Regions from separate parts of the Prochlorococcus sp. MIT 1327 genome, predicted to be linked through region 1. Evidence: predicted binding sites of a transcription regulator. Region 1 holds the regulator's gene; the other holds the start of a gene.
The links. Region 1 encodes HrcA, which represses chaperone genes, less so after heat shock. Its sites were predicted from a motif close to TTAGCACTCNNNNNNNNNGAGTGCTAA; they were not measured.

Region 1 (8,041 bases):
TCAATGAGAGTTCTCTGATGCTTGGGCCATTGGTATTCCCTATCTGGTTGCGGCTCAGTCTGCTTTTGCCTCTGTTCGCCCTCAATCTTTGGGTGCTGCGTCAGTTACTACTGCCTTTGGCCCCGTTCCCAGGGCTGTTTGTCACGGCAGCGCTGATTGCATTTTTGCTAGATATTCCCAGTCGCTGGTTGAATCAGCGTGGTCTGTCCCGTTGGTTGGCTATTGGGGTGGTAGCCGTTGTGACAGTGGGTTTGTTGGTGTTGGCGGGCGTTGCGTTGGTGCCCCGTCTGATTGATCAGCTTGGCCAGCTGATCAATGAATTACCCGGTTGGCTTGTGGCTGCAGAAGGGTGGGTTACACGGCTCCAGGAATGGGCTTCGGGTCGGGGATTGCCTAGTGAATTCGGAGACTTCAGCAGTGATTTACTGACACGATTGAGCCGCGTGGCGACTCAGTTGAGTCAGCAATTACTCGGCATTCTTGGAGCCACTCTTGGCATCACCATCAACACGTTGTTGGTGCTTGTCTTGGCAGTGTTTCTTTTGTTGGGGGGCGATCCAATTACTGCAGGGCTGGCTCGTTGGTTGCCGGATCAATGGAGGGAGCTTGTTGTCGATACGATCACGGGCACATTCCGTGGTTATTTTGCCGGGCAGGTCTTGCTTGCATTGATTCTCAGCGGCGGCCAAATCGCTGTTTTTACGCTGCTAGACATTCCCTTTGGAGTGTTATTTGCGGTCTTAATTGGTTTTACGACTTTGATCCCCTACGCCAGTGCGATCACGATTGTTGGTGTTAGTGCACTGCTCGCATTACAGGACCCCCGCATGGGTCTAGAGATTTTGGCCGCTGCGATCGCTGTTGGTCAGATTGTGGATCAAGTGATCCAACCGCGCCTGATGGGAAGCATCGTTGGCTTGCAGCCTGCTTGGTTGCTCATTGCTTTGCCGATTGGTGCCAGAACAGGAGCATTATTTGGTTTTGGTCAGCTCTTGGGGTTATTGCTGGCCGTTCCCGTGGCGAGTTGTATTAAGACACTGGTTGATGCTTGGCGGGAATCACCTTTCGATCCAGCAGAGTCTTGAGCACGATCTCAACGCAACTGTCCAGGCTTTGCTCTCCGGTATTGATCTTTAGTTCGGGTGACGCAGGGTCTTCATAGGGGCTGGAAATACCGGTGAAATCTTTGATTTCGCCTGCCCTGGCTTTGGCATAAAGCCCTTTGGTGTCTCGCTCTTCGCAAATGCTTAGGTCCGCTGCACAGTGGATTTCGATGAAATCATCAACATCTACAAGCTTGCGGGCTTTGTCACGGTCGGCTCGAAAGGGGGAGACGAAAGCGGTGAGCACGATGACACCGGCATCGAGGAAGAGCTTGGCGACCTCGCCGATGCGGCGAATGTTCTCCTCTCGATCTGAGTCGGAGAAGCCGAGGTCTTTGCAAAGGCTATGGCGAATGTTATCGCCATCTAAGACATAGGTGGCAAGACCTTGCTCAAAAAGTGCCGCATTCACTGCATTGGCAAGGGTGCTTTTGCCAGAACCGGATAGGCCAGTGAACCAGAGGATTGCACTGCGGTGGCCGCGTTGTTGTGCTCGCGATTGACGGTCTACGGAGGCTTCATGCCAGACAATGTTCGTGCCCTTGGGGTTTGTATCTCCTTGCGGGGCAGAGCTCATGGTCTTGATGTTGATTGGGCTGCCATTCTCCATTCCGCCTAGCTGATCTGTCAGCTCCTTTCAGCCACCAGCTTGTTTGGGACGGAAGCCCTCGCTTTGCAGGAAGTCCATCACCAGGGTCACCTGGTCGCCCTGTAGCTCGAGTAGATCGTCTTTGACTGTTCCGCCGGTGCCAGCGCGGGCCTTAAGGCGCTTGAGCAAAGCCTTGGCTTCTGTCGCGGTGAGTGCCAGCCCAGTGATCTGGGTCACTGTTTTGCCACGTTTGCCTCCGCGTGTGCGTTGCACCCGCACAGCTTGCTGCTCCTTGGGATTGGCTTGGCTGATATCGGGACGCGCTATCGCTCTGGATTGCCCTGAAAAACCACCTGGGTCTGTGAATTCTTGCCAGCCACCTCGGGGCATTGTCTGATCGCCAATGTTGTGAATGTACGGGGATCGTTGTTTTTGCATGCCATCTTCGCGGTGATCAGATGCAACTCCGCGATCCGATGGCTGCTGGTGATGCTCTGCTGGATGGTTGCTGCAACAACGATTGCAGCGCGAACGCGACGGCGTTCAGCTTGAGTAGAGAGCGGATTCCCATTGCAGCGGCTGCCAGTCTTTTCGTTGTTGGTCTGGCTTGGGCAGGGCCCATGGGGCGGATGGTTGAGTTGGCTGGCAAAGACTCCCTCTAACTTTGCGGCTTCAAACGAAAGCACTCTTTGCTGCTTGGGGTGATTCTTTCGATTCCTAGGCTGGTGTTGTTCTTGCCTGGCGTACCGGTGACCAGCACTCTGCCCTCTCAGCCCAAAGATGCGGACCTCGCTGTGAGTGCGCGACCTTCTGCCCAGGGGCGTTTCGGCAGATATGGGGGCCAGTACGTGCCCGAAACCTTGATGCCTGCCTTGGCTGAACTGGAGCAAGCAGCTGCGCTGGCATGGAAAGATCCTGCCTTCACTGCTGAGTTGGATCGGTTGCTGCGTAGCTATGTGGGTCGGGCGACGCCGCTTTATGAGGCTGAGCGCCTCACAGCTCATTACTGCCGTTCAGACGGAGGCCCCAGGATCTGGCTTAAGCGTGAGGACCTCAATCACACAGGCGCTCACAAAATCAATAACGCTTTGGGTCAGGCTCTGTTGGCCTTACGCATGGGTAAAAAGCGGATCATTGCCGAAACAGGTGCGGGTCAACACGGTGTGGCCACGGCCACGGTGTGTGCCCGCTTTGGTCTTGAGTGTGTCGTCTACATGGGCGCTGAGGACATGCGCCGTCAGGCGTTGAATGTGTTCCGCATGCGTCTGCTGGGAGCCACAGTGCAGCCTGTAACCGCAGGCACGGCCACGCTGAAGGACGCGACGAGTGAGGCGATTCGTGATTGGGTCACCAATGTGGAAACCACCCATTACATCCTTGGTTCGGTGGCTGGTCCCCATCCCTATCCGATGCTTGTTCGCGACTTTCATGCCGTGATCGGTCAGGAGGCCAGGCAGCAGTGTGCTGAGGCTTTCGGTCGCTTGCCTGATGTTCTTTTGGCGTGCGTTGGTGGTGGGTCCAATGCCATGGGTTTGTTTCATTCCTTCGTGCAGGACCGCTCTGTGCGCATGATTGGAGTGGAAGCTGCTGGTGATGGTGTTGAAACTGGTCGTCATGCGGCAACAATCACCGAAGGTCGAGTAGGCGTCTTGCATGGAGCGATGAGTTTGTTGCTTCAGGATGATGAAGGTCAGGTGCAAGAGGCGCATTCGATTAGTGCCGGCCTCGACTACCCAGGAGTGGGTCCAGAACACAGCTACCTGTGTGAGATTGGTAGGGCGGAGTATGCCGCGGTTAGCGATCAGCAGGCTTTGGATGCCCTGCGCTTGGTGAGTGAACTAGAGGGAATTATTCCTGCTCTAGAGACGGCCCATGCCTTTGCTTGGTTAGAGATGCTTTGCCCCACTCTCGCCGCTGGAACAGAAGTGGTGATCAATTGCTCTGGCCGTGGCGATAAAGATGTCAACACCGTGGCAGAGAAACTGGGCAATCAGCTTTGAGTGATGGCTGCCGGCAGTAAGCGTTTTGCTCGAGCCATGAGCTGATGGCATCAGAGCTTGACCATCGGCAAGGGGTTAACGAGTAACTGATCACGAGAACCAATAACGCAAAGATCAATCAGTTCATGGGCTCCATTTCCAGTTTTTGTTGAACCGTTTATACCGCCGAAAACCTAGTCGTCGAAGCTTGGTAGTCGTAGCAAAAAAGTTTGCAACTCATGGCTAGCTGTCTCGCTTAGCAGAGCAACCTTTCAAGGTGATTCGCCACGCTGCTCACGGCTGCCTTGGCTGTGGCATAAGCCATGCGCATCGGGCCAACCAGAGCAACTTGTCCGATGCCTTCCCCGGAGCTGTGATAGGTCGCTTGCACCACGGAACAGGCTTCTAGGGCGCTCTTGGGGTGCTCCGCGCCGATCCACACGCCTCCCAGTTGCTCACTGCCAACTGGCACCACTGCAGCTGGCTGCGTATCCATCAGTTCCAGTAAAGGTTGGAGGCTGGCGCTACTGCTGAATTCTGGCTGCGCAAGCAGCCTGGACATCCCATGGAACACCGCATCTGATTCAGCCGGTGTTTGAGCTTGGCTGTGGCTGTGAATCGCCTCTCGCAGTAAAGATCCGCTCAGATTGAGCTGCGGTGGCAGGCTCGACCAGTCGAGGCTGCCGTTTCCCGTTGTGGCCAATTGATCGCGGGTCCACTCCTCGATGGCTTCGAGTTCGTTGCTGGCTTCATGGGGCAGGCGCAGATTGAGATGACTGGCTTGGTTGGAGCTTTCAACCAGCATCACCAGCAGCCGGTCGCCACTGCGCACCAGGCGTACGGCTTGAAGCGTTGGCTTTGGCCGTGCTGGCCTGGTAATCAAGCTCATCAGGCCGGTGAAATCGGTGAGGCGACGGGCCAATTGCCACATCAAGTCATCGAGAGCTGCCCAGCGCAGACTGAGGTTTGTCAGTTCCCGTTCCAGGTGCTGCGCCGCCGATCCTGGAGGCGGCAGCAAGCAGTCCACATAGTGGCGATAGCCCTGCGGGCTCGGCACTCTTCCCGCCGAGGTATGAGGTTGGGTGAGCAGGCCACGCTGTTCAAGGGCCCCCATTGCCGAACGAACCGTTGCGGCGCTCGCTTGGAGGCCAAAGCGTTGCACCAGGGTTTTGCTGCCGACGGGCTCAATCGTGTCCACGTAGTGGTGCACCGTTGCTTGAAGCACCTGCTGTTGTCGTGCCGGTAGCGACTCCAAAGCGGTGACGTCGGGATCTTGATGGTACGGGGGGGGGTCGCCCTTCTTTTGTGCTCTGTCACGAACTCACTAAGCCGGCCTCAGTGTTGGCGCAGTTTGCTTGCAACCCAGCATCACCAAGTCTCGATGCTTCTTTCCAGATTGCAGCTGTTGTGGTTCTCGTCGTGTAGCTCGACAAGATTTTGTGGCGGAAATTTTGCTGCTGTTCGCGATTCAGTTGGCTTGCGCAAACAGGCCTGTCAATCGCCTCATTGTTGTTGACTTTGTGAGCGCTTCATACTGGGCGCAAGACGATCAGATGATTAATGGATAAAGATGATCTAAAGAGTCCCATTGCCGGCCCATGAAGGCCCGCCCGTTTTTGATTGCCGTGCTAGCCACGGTGTTTGTCCTGTTCTCATTGGTGGCGGGGCTTGGATGGGCTATGGCCCGCCAAAACCCTCTTCGTTTGGTTGATCAGCCACTGGAGTTGCCACGTGCTGCAAGGTTTGTGCCTCGAGATGCTGCTCTTGCCGTTCATTGGTTGATGGATCCAGTGCGTGTGCCGGCCTATGCCCAGGCTGTAGCGCCGGCACGCAACCGTCGCAAGGCTCGCGATGGTGCTCAGCAGATTCGTGATGGTGCTTTCGCACTCGCTGGTTTGGATTTTGAGTCGGAGTTGGTCGACTGGCTTGGTCCGCAAGTGAGTATGGCTCTGTTGGAACCCAACGGGTCAGAAGGATCCATGGGTTGGCTTTTGGTTCTAGAGAGTCGAGATCAGGATGGTGCGAGGCGGTTTTTACAGCGCTTTTGGCAAGCCCGCAGCTTGGCTGGCACAGATCTGCAGATCAGCCGCTATCGGGGGATGGGAGTGATTAGTGGCAAAGGGGCTTTGAGCGGACGCAATCCACAGCCTTTGGCAACAGCATTGATCGACGATGACCTGCTGTTGCTTGCCTCCGGCCGGGGGGTATTGGAACAGGCTCTTGATGTTTCCCAGTTGTCTGATCAGCATCAACTTGGCGATCAGGAGCTTGTCGAGATCGTGCGCCAGCTGGGGGATGGTGTAGCGCTGATGGTTGCCTCGCCGCCCGCGCTTCACTCTTGGTTAGGCCTGCCTAAGCAGCTCAGCCAGCGGGAGGATCTGTTGGGTTTGGTGGCTGCCTTGAAGCCTGGAGGGTCCGATTTGGCGCTGGAAGGGCTGTTGCGTTTCCAGCAACCCCTGGAAGCTGTTGCAAGTGAGGCTGGATCAGCTGATGGACTTGCTCAGCTCACTGCCTCGGCTGGTGGTCAGGCGGAGGCACTCGCTTTGCTGAGTTCACCTTCTCGATTACTGGATCCCTCAGATCAGGATCCTCTGGTGCAGTGGTTAGGCCCCTTACTGCGTCAGCAGTTGAAGGCAAATGAACTGTCTTCGGCTGCCACGATTGCTGGTTTGGACGATGGACCGTTGTTGTGGCTTCAGCAGCCCGAAGGCTGGCTGGTTGCGACCAAGCAGGACCATCCAGCTGTCTCGGTGGTGGATGATGCGCTGACTGAGCAGGGTTTTATTCGTTCGGATTTGCCGTCTGATGACGAATCTCTGCAGGTGTGGACGCGCTTGGCACGTCAACAAAGCTCCACTAAGAACTTGCTTGAGGCTCAGTTGGGCGTTGCTTTGGCCGAAGAGCCAGACCAGGCCTGGTGGGGGCAGACCCTTGCGGCTCTGCAGCAGCGCAAGCAGGGCAAGGCATTGCAGCCTCGTCTTCGTCAGCTGAACAATCTCAATCGAGATGATCGTCCGCTTACTCAACAGCTGGTTCTTGGTGCAAGTCCTGGTCGCGTGCAGCTTCAGCATTGGCGTCCCTGGACGTTGATGCAAACGCTTGCTGATGGTTCAATGCAGCCCAGTGTGCAGGGGTTGGCCATGGCTGTGGGGCCTGATCAAGATGAGCAAAGCTCTTCTCTTCGCATGCGTGCCCGCCTCAACCTCGGTTGATCTTTTCTTATTGCGCCATGGCATCGCTGAGCAGCGTTGCTATGGCGTTGATGATTCGCTAAGGCCACTTACAGAGCAAGGAATTCTGCGCACGATGGAGGTCGCTCGTCGCTTGCGAAGCCTTGGCTTTGCTGCTGATCGTCTGCTGAGTAGTCCTTATCTGCGTGCGGCTCAGACGGCCGAACTTGCGCAGCAGGCAGGTCTGGCGGGGCGTGTGGAATTCGAGAGTTGCTTGCTTCCTGGCAGGGATCCTTGGCCTTTGCTTGAAGGATTGGTTGGGCGCTGCCTTTTGGTGGGTCATGAACCTGATTTGACCCATCTAGCAGCAAGGTTGCTTGGCATCCCTACGGGCTGCCTGGTGTTGAAGAAGGCTGGTTTTGCTCACCTCAGATGGTCGCAGCAGAAACGAAGCCCTGCTGGCAGGGCAACGCTGCAGGTGTTGTTGAGGCCGTCGGTGTTGTTGCCCTGTTCCGCTTAGGTTGCCAAGCAGTTGTTGAGATGCGGTGGGGCAGGAGCAGGTTGGGGAGATTCGCCACGATCGCAGTGGCATCAGCTTTCGTCCGGGGCTGGAGGGAGTGCCAGTAACCCAATCCGCCATCTGTGATATCGATGGAATGCAGGGGCGGCTTGCTTATCGGGGTTATCCAATTGCGGAGCTCTCAGCGCATAGCAGCTTTTTGGAAACCACTTATCTGTTGATCTGGGGCGATCTGCCCAGCCCACAGCAACTTCGTGATTTTGAAGCTGAGGTGCAGATGCACCGTCGCGTGAGTTTCCGGGTACGCGACATGATGAAGTGCTTCCCAGCTTCGGGGCACCCGATGGATGCACTTCAGTCGAGTGCGGCATCCCTGGGGCTGTTCTATTCCCGTCGAGCCATCGATGACCCGAAGTACGTCTATAACGCCGTGGTGAGGCTGATCGCCAAGATTCCCACGATGGTGGCGGCCTTCAAATTGATTCGCAAAGGGCAAGATCCCATTCAGCCGCGTGACAACCTGGCCTACTCAGCCAATTTCCTCTACATGCTCACCGAGCGTGAACCGGACCCTTTGGCGGCCAGGGTTCTTGATCGCTGCTTGATCCTGCATGCGGAACACAGTCTGAATGCCAGTACTTTTAGTGCTCGCGTGACCGCCAGTACGCTCACTGATCCTT
Region 2 (8,041 bases), 830 kb from region 1:
CTAGCAGGCGAGGAGCGTCATCTTGTGCCATCCCCCCGCGTGGCCACCTACGACCTGGCTCCAGCGATGGCTGCGGACACGCTGACCGAGAGTTGTGTGAACGCGATTGAGAGTGGCGTGTATTCACTGGTCATCATCAACTACGCCAATCCAGATATGGTCGGGCACACCGGTGTGATGGGAGCCGCTCAAGAAGCCATCAGCACCGTGGACCGCTGCATCGGCCGATTGCTGGATTCGACCGGACGAATGGGCGGCACTCTGTTGATCACGGCAGACCATGGCAATGCCGAACTGATGCAAGGTTCAGATGGTCAGGCTTGGACGGCTCACACCACGAACCCCGTGCCTGTGATCTTGGTAGAAGGAGAGAAACGCAAGCTGTCTGGCTACGGCAATGACATCCAGCTGCGTGCAGGCGGTGGCCTGGCTGACATCGCACCCACGCTGCTGCAACTGCTGGATTTACCTAAGCCCGATGCCATGTCAGGCTTCACGTTGATTCAAGCCATTGAGTCACCAACACCCTCTGCAAGACTCCCTCAACCCGTTTGAGGCGAACGATCGCGAGCTGAGGTCAGAGCATGATCAACACATCCCTAGACTGAGGCCATGATTACCTCTGTTCTCTCCTGGGTCTGGGTCGCTTCTGGCGTTCTCTTGATGCTGTTGGTCCTGTTGCATAGCCCCAAGGGTGGTGGCATGGGAGGGATATCCGCTAGCGGCAGCTCCAGTTTCACAAGCACCAGCAGTGCCGAGGCAACCTTGGACAGGATCACCTGGACATGCCTAGCCATATTCTTGACTCTTGCAGTGATCCTTAGCGCTGGCTGGCTCACTTGAGCTGAGCTTTGATTCCTCCGTAGGCAAGCAGGATCATTGCTAAAAGGATTGAACAAAAATGTGATGAACCTTTCCAATCGATATCGAATTCATCACCATTTTTTACATACCAAGCTGCAACTCAACGCCTTCTGCATAACTCAGAAGCAAGGCCACTATGGGAATACACCTCAAAGCAAAAAGAAAGTTGAGCATTGCAGCAGGAAGGGAAGCATGCCTCTCCACACTCACTGCGAGTTAACAGAGCCATAGCTTATTCAAAAGATTGCCTGCCTTAAGTTATTATTTAAAACAGGCAATTGCCATCGATCAGCAACATGCGCAGGCCTAAAGCAGCCGCAGGAAAGCAAAGATCATCTTGAGCACAATAGGAATATCATCACTGAGCCCAAAAAGCAATTTTAGTGATGCTTAAGTAAGCACAAATGGCTCAAATAACACATCAAGCTATGTTGCATATGATAAGCGGCAAAGACAATAAAGAGAGAATCTCTGATGCATAGTCGAAGAATTACAATCTGCTTCTGCGGCTTGCAATGAATACAACAACAAAACGAAGGGATGAGAAGTCAAGCGGCAAAGTGTCTTGCGCCCAAAAACAAGTCAAAGCTCCTTTGCTAAAATCAAGAGGCTAAACACTATGCTCCAAATGGGATTCAAGCTATAATCAAAGTGTAGGCGATGGCGACTTGCTCTACTGATTTCTTATCGACAAGACATTTATCGGAAACCCAAAATGGCAAAGGCACCAGAGGAGAAGACGTCAAAGGCGCCAGAAGAAAAGATCACAACCGATACAATCATCTTACTTCTTATCAGGATTACTTTTATTGTTTTTGACTCATTTAAAAGGCTTGTCTCTCTGCTTAATGCTGGGGTAACCAAAGACACACAAACGAATGGAAATCAAATAGTTCCCGCCAAGGAGTCAAATGATAAGCTAAAAGGATTACTCAAGAAAGAATTGGTCGACCTGGTCATTGCCTATGAGAAAGAAACAGGTATTGACCATCAAAGCGTCAAATAATTAGCCAGTCTGCAGCTCAGCGAGAGGCTGCCAGCCCATTCAGTTGCATTCTTGCCAACAAATCAGTGCTCCATAAAAAATCATTTGCCCTGAAAATCAAATGCCTCCCAAAGGAAAAGAACTTGCAACAATCATAAAAAAGGCTTCTCCTTTATATGATTACTGGAAATCACAACAAAATGAAGAAGACGAAAAGGCGAGATTGTCAAAGGCAAGCTCAAGTAGTCCGGCATCATATCTATTCAAAGAAGAGCCATACAAATGGGAGAATCTCTATCAAAGTATTACCAGGGAGATTACAAGAGGCGACCGAGACTCAATCAGAGGCCTAAGGATCATCCTCGATACGATCAACAGTTCAGAGAAAGAAAAGATGCTAAAAGCATTTAGCGACAACAAAATTATTACCGAAGAGATACTGTTACTGGTCAAACAGGAAGACGCAAGCAAAACATCAACAAAGAAGAATTTATTTAGATTTGCGCGCATACTATTTGCGATCTTCACTAATCCATATGGCATCGAGATGAAGCGCACAAAAGTGCACATTTACGAACGCACTGGTGCCGCTGTCTATGCATTAAGAAAAGCGATGTCATAAAAATTCCCAAAGTAAGTTCAGCTTCAAATTGATCTTGCAATGCAAGCATCAAGACAGCAATGATCATGACTCTTGATCAGCACAACTCTCTAAGAGTTACTACCAGCGATCGTCCTTGATATCGGCCAAAAAAAAGCACCCAGAAGGGTGCTTTTGATCTGTTCTTGATGACATGTGACTTGTGGGACTCCGAAGAGTCCCGGCTTTGATCAGTAGTCGAAGTCACCACCCATGCCGCCACCACCTGCAGGAGCTGCCTCCTTCTTCTCTGGCAAATCAGCAACGATGCACTCAGTGGTCAGCACCATGCCAGCAATCGAGGCCGCATTCTGCAAACCAGAACGGGTGACTTTGGCAGGGTCAACAATGCCTGCAGCAAGCATGTCGATGTAATCCCCAGTAGCAGCGTTATAGCCGTCACTGATAGGCCTGCTCTTGACGTTCTCGGCCACGACAGCACCATTCGCGCCTGCATTCTCAGCAATGCGCATCAAGGGAGCAGCCAGGGAAGCCTCCACAATGTTGGAACCGATAAGCTCCTCACCGCTGAGGTTGCTATTAGCCCACTTCTGCAGATCAGAAGCGAGGTGAGTCAGTGTGGTGCCGCCACCTGGGACGATGCCTTCCTCAACTGCTGCCTTGGTGGCGTTGATGGCGTCTTCAAGACGGAGCTTCTTGTCCTTCATCTCGGTTTCGGTGGCAGCACCAACCTTCACAACAGCAACGCCACCGGCCAGCTTGGCAAGTCGTTCCTGCAGCTTCTCCTTGTCGTAGGTCGAGTCAGTCTCGTCCATCTGCTTTTTGATCTGCTCGCAACGCCCTTTCACCGCCGTCTCATTGCCTTCGGCAACGATCGTTGTGGTGTCCTTATTGATGGTCACACGGCGCGCTGTACCAAGCATTTCCAGCTTGGCATTGTCCAATTTAAGACCGGCGTCTTCGGTGATCAACTGACCATTGGTCAGCACTGCCATGTCTTCGAGCATGGCCTTACGGCGATCACCAAACCCAGGCGCCTTCACGGCAGCCACATTCAGCACACCACGAAGACGATTGACCACCAAGGTTGCGAGAGCTTCCTTCTCAATGTCCTCAGCAATGATCAGCAGGGGCTTGCCAGTGCGGGCAATCTGTTCGAGCACAGGCACCAGATCCTGTACCAAGCCAATCTTCTTGTCAGTGAGGAGAATGTAGGGCTCATCCAGCACAGCCTCCATCCGCTCAGTGTCAGTGGCGAAGTAAGGGGAGATGTAGCCCTTATCGAAACGCATCCCCTCGGTGACCTCCAGTTCAGTGGTCATCGACTTGCCCTCTTCAAGAGAGATCACACCTTCCTTGCCAACTTTGTCCATGGCGTCAGCAATCATCTGACCCACTTCCTCGTCGTTGCCGGCAGCAATGGTTCCACACTGAGCGATGGCGTTGCTGTCACTGATCGGCTTGGCGAGCTCCTCAATCTTGCTCACGAGGAAGTCGGAAGCCTTGTCGATCCCCTTTTTCAAGGAGATTGCATTGGCACCAGCCGCCACATTGCGCAAGCCGGCCTTCACCATGGCATGGGCCAAAACAGTGGCTGTGGTCGTGCCATCACCTGCAGCGTCATTGGTCTTCGAAGCTGCCTGACGGATCAGAGCAACACCAGTGTTCTCAATGTGATCTTCAAGCTCAATCTCTTTAGCGATGGTGACGCCATCGTTGATGATTTGGGGTGCACCAAACTTTTTCTCAAGCACCACATTGCGGCCTTTGGGGCCCAATGTGACGGCCACGGATTCGGCCAGGATGTCAATGCCGCGCTCAAGGGCACGTCGAGCTTGCTCGTTGTAAATAATGCGCTTAGCCATGGGAGGCGTTGTCCTTTAAAAATGATGGATTTGGTCAGTTGAAAGCCGGTGTCAGCTGAAAGTCAGAGTCAGCCGCAAAGCTCAGTTGACGACAGCAAGGATGTCCTTCTCGGACAACAGCACGTACTCGTCTGTGCTGAGCTTGATGTCTGTACCTGCGTACTTGCTGTAAAGAACCTTGTCACCAACTCCCACTTCGGGAGCCTGGCGGGAACCATCGTCATTGCGCTTTCCAGGGCCAACTTGAACCACCTCGCCCACCTGGGGCTTTTCCTTGGCGGTATCAGGCAAAAGGATGCCGCCCGCAGTTTTCTCCTCTGATTCAGAGACTTTCACAAAAACGCGATCTCCGAGAGGCTTAACGGTGGAGACGCTGAGAGAAACAGCTGCCATGGGTGTATTGAAAGAGCAAGAACAGGGCGCCGAAGCACCACATAACGACCTGGAGTAGCACTCGTGGCCATTGAGTGCCAACCCTATGTGTGTTGATGCTGTGCCGACTAGTCGATCCCTGTGCGGGTCACCGAACCCTGAGAAGATCTCGCCATGCAGTGGTAATGTTGCGCCGCTCTGAAAGGGAATGCGTTAGACACGCAACCCCTTGCAAAACTCTATTTTCTTATGGCCGCTGCAGCTACCGCCACCGCCGGCACCAAGGGCGTCATTCGTCAGGTGATTGGCCCGGTTCTGGATGTGGAATTCCCTGCCGGCAAGCTGCCCAAGATCCTCAATGCCCTTCGCATTGAGGGCAAGAACCCATCCGGTCAGGATGTTGCCATCACTGCCGAAGTGCAGCAACTCCTCGGCGACCATCGAGTGCGTGCGGTCTCCATGAGCAGCACGGATGGTCTGGTTCGTGGCATGGAAGCCCTCGACACCGGCGCTGCAATTTCCGTGCCCGTTGGTGAAGCCACTCTGGGCAGGATCTTCAACGTGCTCGGCGAACCAGTTGATGAGCAGGGTCCTGTTACAACCGATGCAACTGCCCCGATTCACAGACCATCACCAAAACTCACTGAGCTAGAGACCAAACCAACAGTTTTTGAAACTGGCATCAAGGTGATTGATCTCCTGGCTCCTTACCGTCAAGGCGGCAAGGTTGGCCTCTTCGGTGGTGCCGGTGTTGGCAAGACCGTGCTGATTCAGGAACTGATCAATAACATCGCCAAAGAACACGGTGGTGTGTCTGTCTTTGGTGGTGTGGGCGAGCGCACTCGTGAAGGCAACGACCTCTACGAGGAATTCAAAGAATCCGGAGTGATCAACTCCGACGACCTATCGAAGTCGAAGGTAGCTCTTTGCTTCGGGCAGATGAATGAGCCCCCTGGCGCCCGGATGCGCGTTGGTCTTTCAGCTCTCACCATGGCTGAGCACTTCCGCGACGTGAACAAGCAAGACGTGCTGCTGTTCATCGACAACATCTTCCGTTTTGTGCAAGCCGGATCAGAAGTTTCTGCTTTGTTGGGTCGCATGCCTTCCGCCGTGGGTTACCAGCCCACCCTTGGCACCGACGTTGGTGCACTTCAAGAGCGCATCACATCTACCCTAGAGGGATCGATTACCTCGATTCAGGCCGTCTACGTTCCCGCTGATGACCTCACCGACCCCGCACCAGCCACAACATTTGCCCACTTAGACGCCACAACTGTGCTGGCTCGTGCATTGGCCGCCAAGGGCATTTACCCAGCTGTGGATCCTTTGGATTCCACCAGCACCATGCTTCAGCCATCAGTTGTTGGTGATGAGCATTACCGCACAGCACGAAGCGTGCAGGCCACACTGCAGCGCTACAAGGAACTGCAAGACATCATTGCCATCCTTGGTCTCGACGAACTCTCAGAAGATGATCGCCGCACAGTAGATCGTGCCCGCAAGATTGAGAAGTTCCTTTCCCAGCCCTTCTTTGTCGCCGAGATTTTTACCGGCATGTCCGGCAAGTACGTCAAGCTGGAAGAAACCATCGCCGGCTTCAATATGATCATGTCCGGTGAACTAGACCATCTCCCTGAGCAAGCCTTCTACCTGGTTGGCAACATCGACGAGGTCAAAGCTAAGGCCGAGAAGATGGCTTCAGAAGCAAAGGGTTGAAGCCCAGCGGGGAGTGAGACATCTCCCCGCTAATCACTTTCATCCCCATTCAGTTTCTCCACGTCAAACCCAAGCCTCCGAACCATGTCTCTCACCCTCCGCGTTCTGGCACCTGACCAGAGTGTGTTCGACGGCACTGCTGAAGAGGTGATTCTTCCTAGCACCACAGGCCTGATTGGCATCCTGCCAGGCCACATATCGCTTGTCACGGCCCTGGATATCGGTGTGATGAGGGTTCGAACCAATGGGGCCTGGAACTCCATTGCCCTGATGGGTGGATTCGCCGAAGTTGAAGCAGACGATGTCACAGTGTTGGTGAATGGTGCCGAACTCGGCAAGAGCATTGATGCAACAACGGCTGAAGCAGAGCTGGAACAAGCCAAGGCCAAAGTGAGCCAAATGGAAGGCCAGGAACCCTCAACCGAAAAAATAAAGGCACAACAGAACTTCAATCGCGCCCGAGCACGAGTTCAAGCCACTAAATAAGCAAATCCATAGGCAGCTGCTGAGGACATTGAGTTGACGCTGCAGCTCTTACTCGACAGCGCAGACCCAAGCAAATGGGAAGCATGGCTTCCCACAGGTCTTTTTACTGGCATCACAACCAACCCAACACTGCTGAGACGAGCCCAACAACCCTGCCAACTTGATCATCTCAAGAGCTTGGCTGCTGCCGCCGAACGACTGGGTTGTTTAGAGCTGCATCTTCAAGCATGGGGAAAGCATGCCATCGAGCTAGCAGAATGCGGCGCTGCCTTGGCCCAATTGACGACTCCAGCTCTCACTGTTCACGTCAAACTGCCGATTACCCAAGCAGGAAGCCAAGCAGCCAGCACCCTGATCGCAGCAGAAATCCCCATCACATTCACGGCCTGTTTTGAAGCCCCCCAGGTCTTGATCGCTGCAGCCTTGGGTGCTCAACACATCGCCCCCTACCTCGGACGGATTAACGATCAAGGCCGTGATGGCTACACCGAATTGATAGCAATGCAACGAGCCCTAGAAGGAGTTAGCAGTAGCTGCAAACTCCTGGTGGCTAGTTTGCGCAGTCGTCGTGATCTCAGCCATTTGGCGGCAGCAGGAATCGACACCTTCACGATCAGTGCTGAGCTGGCTGAGGAGCTGTTTGAGGTTAAGGCCACCTTGGATGCTGCTGCTGCGTTTGAGCAAGACGCATGCTCTGAAGCGGAGGCTGCACGCTCGCCCATGCAGCCTCCGCTTCAGTTTCCCCATTAAAAAACTCCGCCTTAGAGGCGGAGCCGGTCTGCAGAATTCATTCGTTCGGCTGGCTTGATTAAGCCGTGCCGCAAAAGGTGACATCTGGGAACTTGAGCTTGGCTTCTTCGAGATTCTTACCCTTGCCCTCTTCCTGCCAGTAGTTGATCACTTCCGTGGCCTTATTGAGCACCTCAACGCGCTCGTTATCGGTGATCCAGCTCTTTCCTTCTAGCTCACCTTTCAGTGTTTCCCATGCATCTTCGCGAGGCCAGAAAAAGTAAGCCGTAAGAGGGCTGGGGCCACCGCCAACGATTTGATCAACAGCCAAAGCAACGTTGTCTGGCAGCCACAGAATCTTCAGCAAGAAACGACCTTCATCGGCCTTTGGGGTATATCCAGAAGGCACACCATCAGCATCGA

Region 2: a site for HrcA is predicted at 4,763-4,789, ahead of groES (co-chaperone GroES). Genes of this name have one in related genera too.

Annotation. Positions count from the first base shown of each region.
Region 1 is NZ_CP138972.1:517,778-525,818, forward strand. Features, by position in the region: gene SIB80_RS02445 (AI-2E family transporter) at 18-1,085, shown strand; gene cysC (adenylyl-sulfate kinase) at 1,030-1,680, opposite strand; gene SIB80_RS02455 (translation initiation factor) at 1,741-2,082, opposite strand; gene SIB80_RS02460 (hypothetical protein) at 2,082-2,354, shown strand; gene trpB (tryptophan synthase subunit beta) at 2,442-3,692, shown strand; gene hrcA (heat-inducible transcriptional repressor HrcA) at 3,928-4,926, opposite strand; gene SIB80_RS02475 (DUF3352 domain-containing protein) at 5,270-6,883, shown strand; gene SIB80_RS02480 (SixA phosphatase family protein) at 6,861-7,361, shown strand; gene SIB80_RS02485 (citrate synthase) at 7,387-8,041, shown strand, end outside.
Region 2 is NZ_CP138972.1:2,280,893-2,288,933, forward strand. Features, by position in the region: gene gpmI (2,3-bisphosphoglycerate-independent phosphoglycerate mutase) at 1-555, shown strand, start outside; gene secG (preprotein translocase subunit SecG) at 613-843, shown strand; gene SIB80_RS11510 (hypothetical protein) at 1,580-1,870, shown strand; gene SIB80_RS11515 (hypothetical protein) at 1,971-2,471, shown strand; gene groL (chaperonin GroEL) at 2,681-4,315, opposite strand; gene groES (co-chaperone GroES) at 4,397-4,708, opposite strand; gene atpD (F0F1 ATP synthase subunit beta) at 4,937-6,403, shown strand; gene atpC (ATP synthase F1 subunit epsilon) at 6,488-6,889, shown strand; gene SIB80_RS11540 (transaldolase family protein) at 6,923-7,639, shown strand; gene SIB80_RS11545 (30S ribosomal protein PSRP-3) at 7,698-8,041, opposite strand, start outside.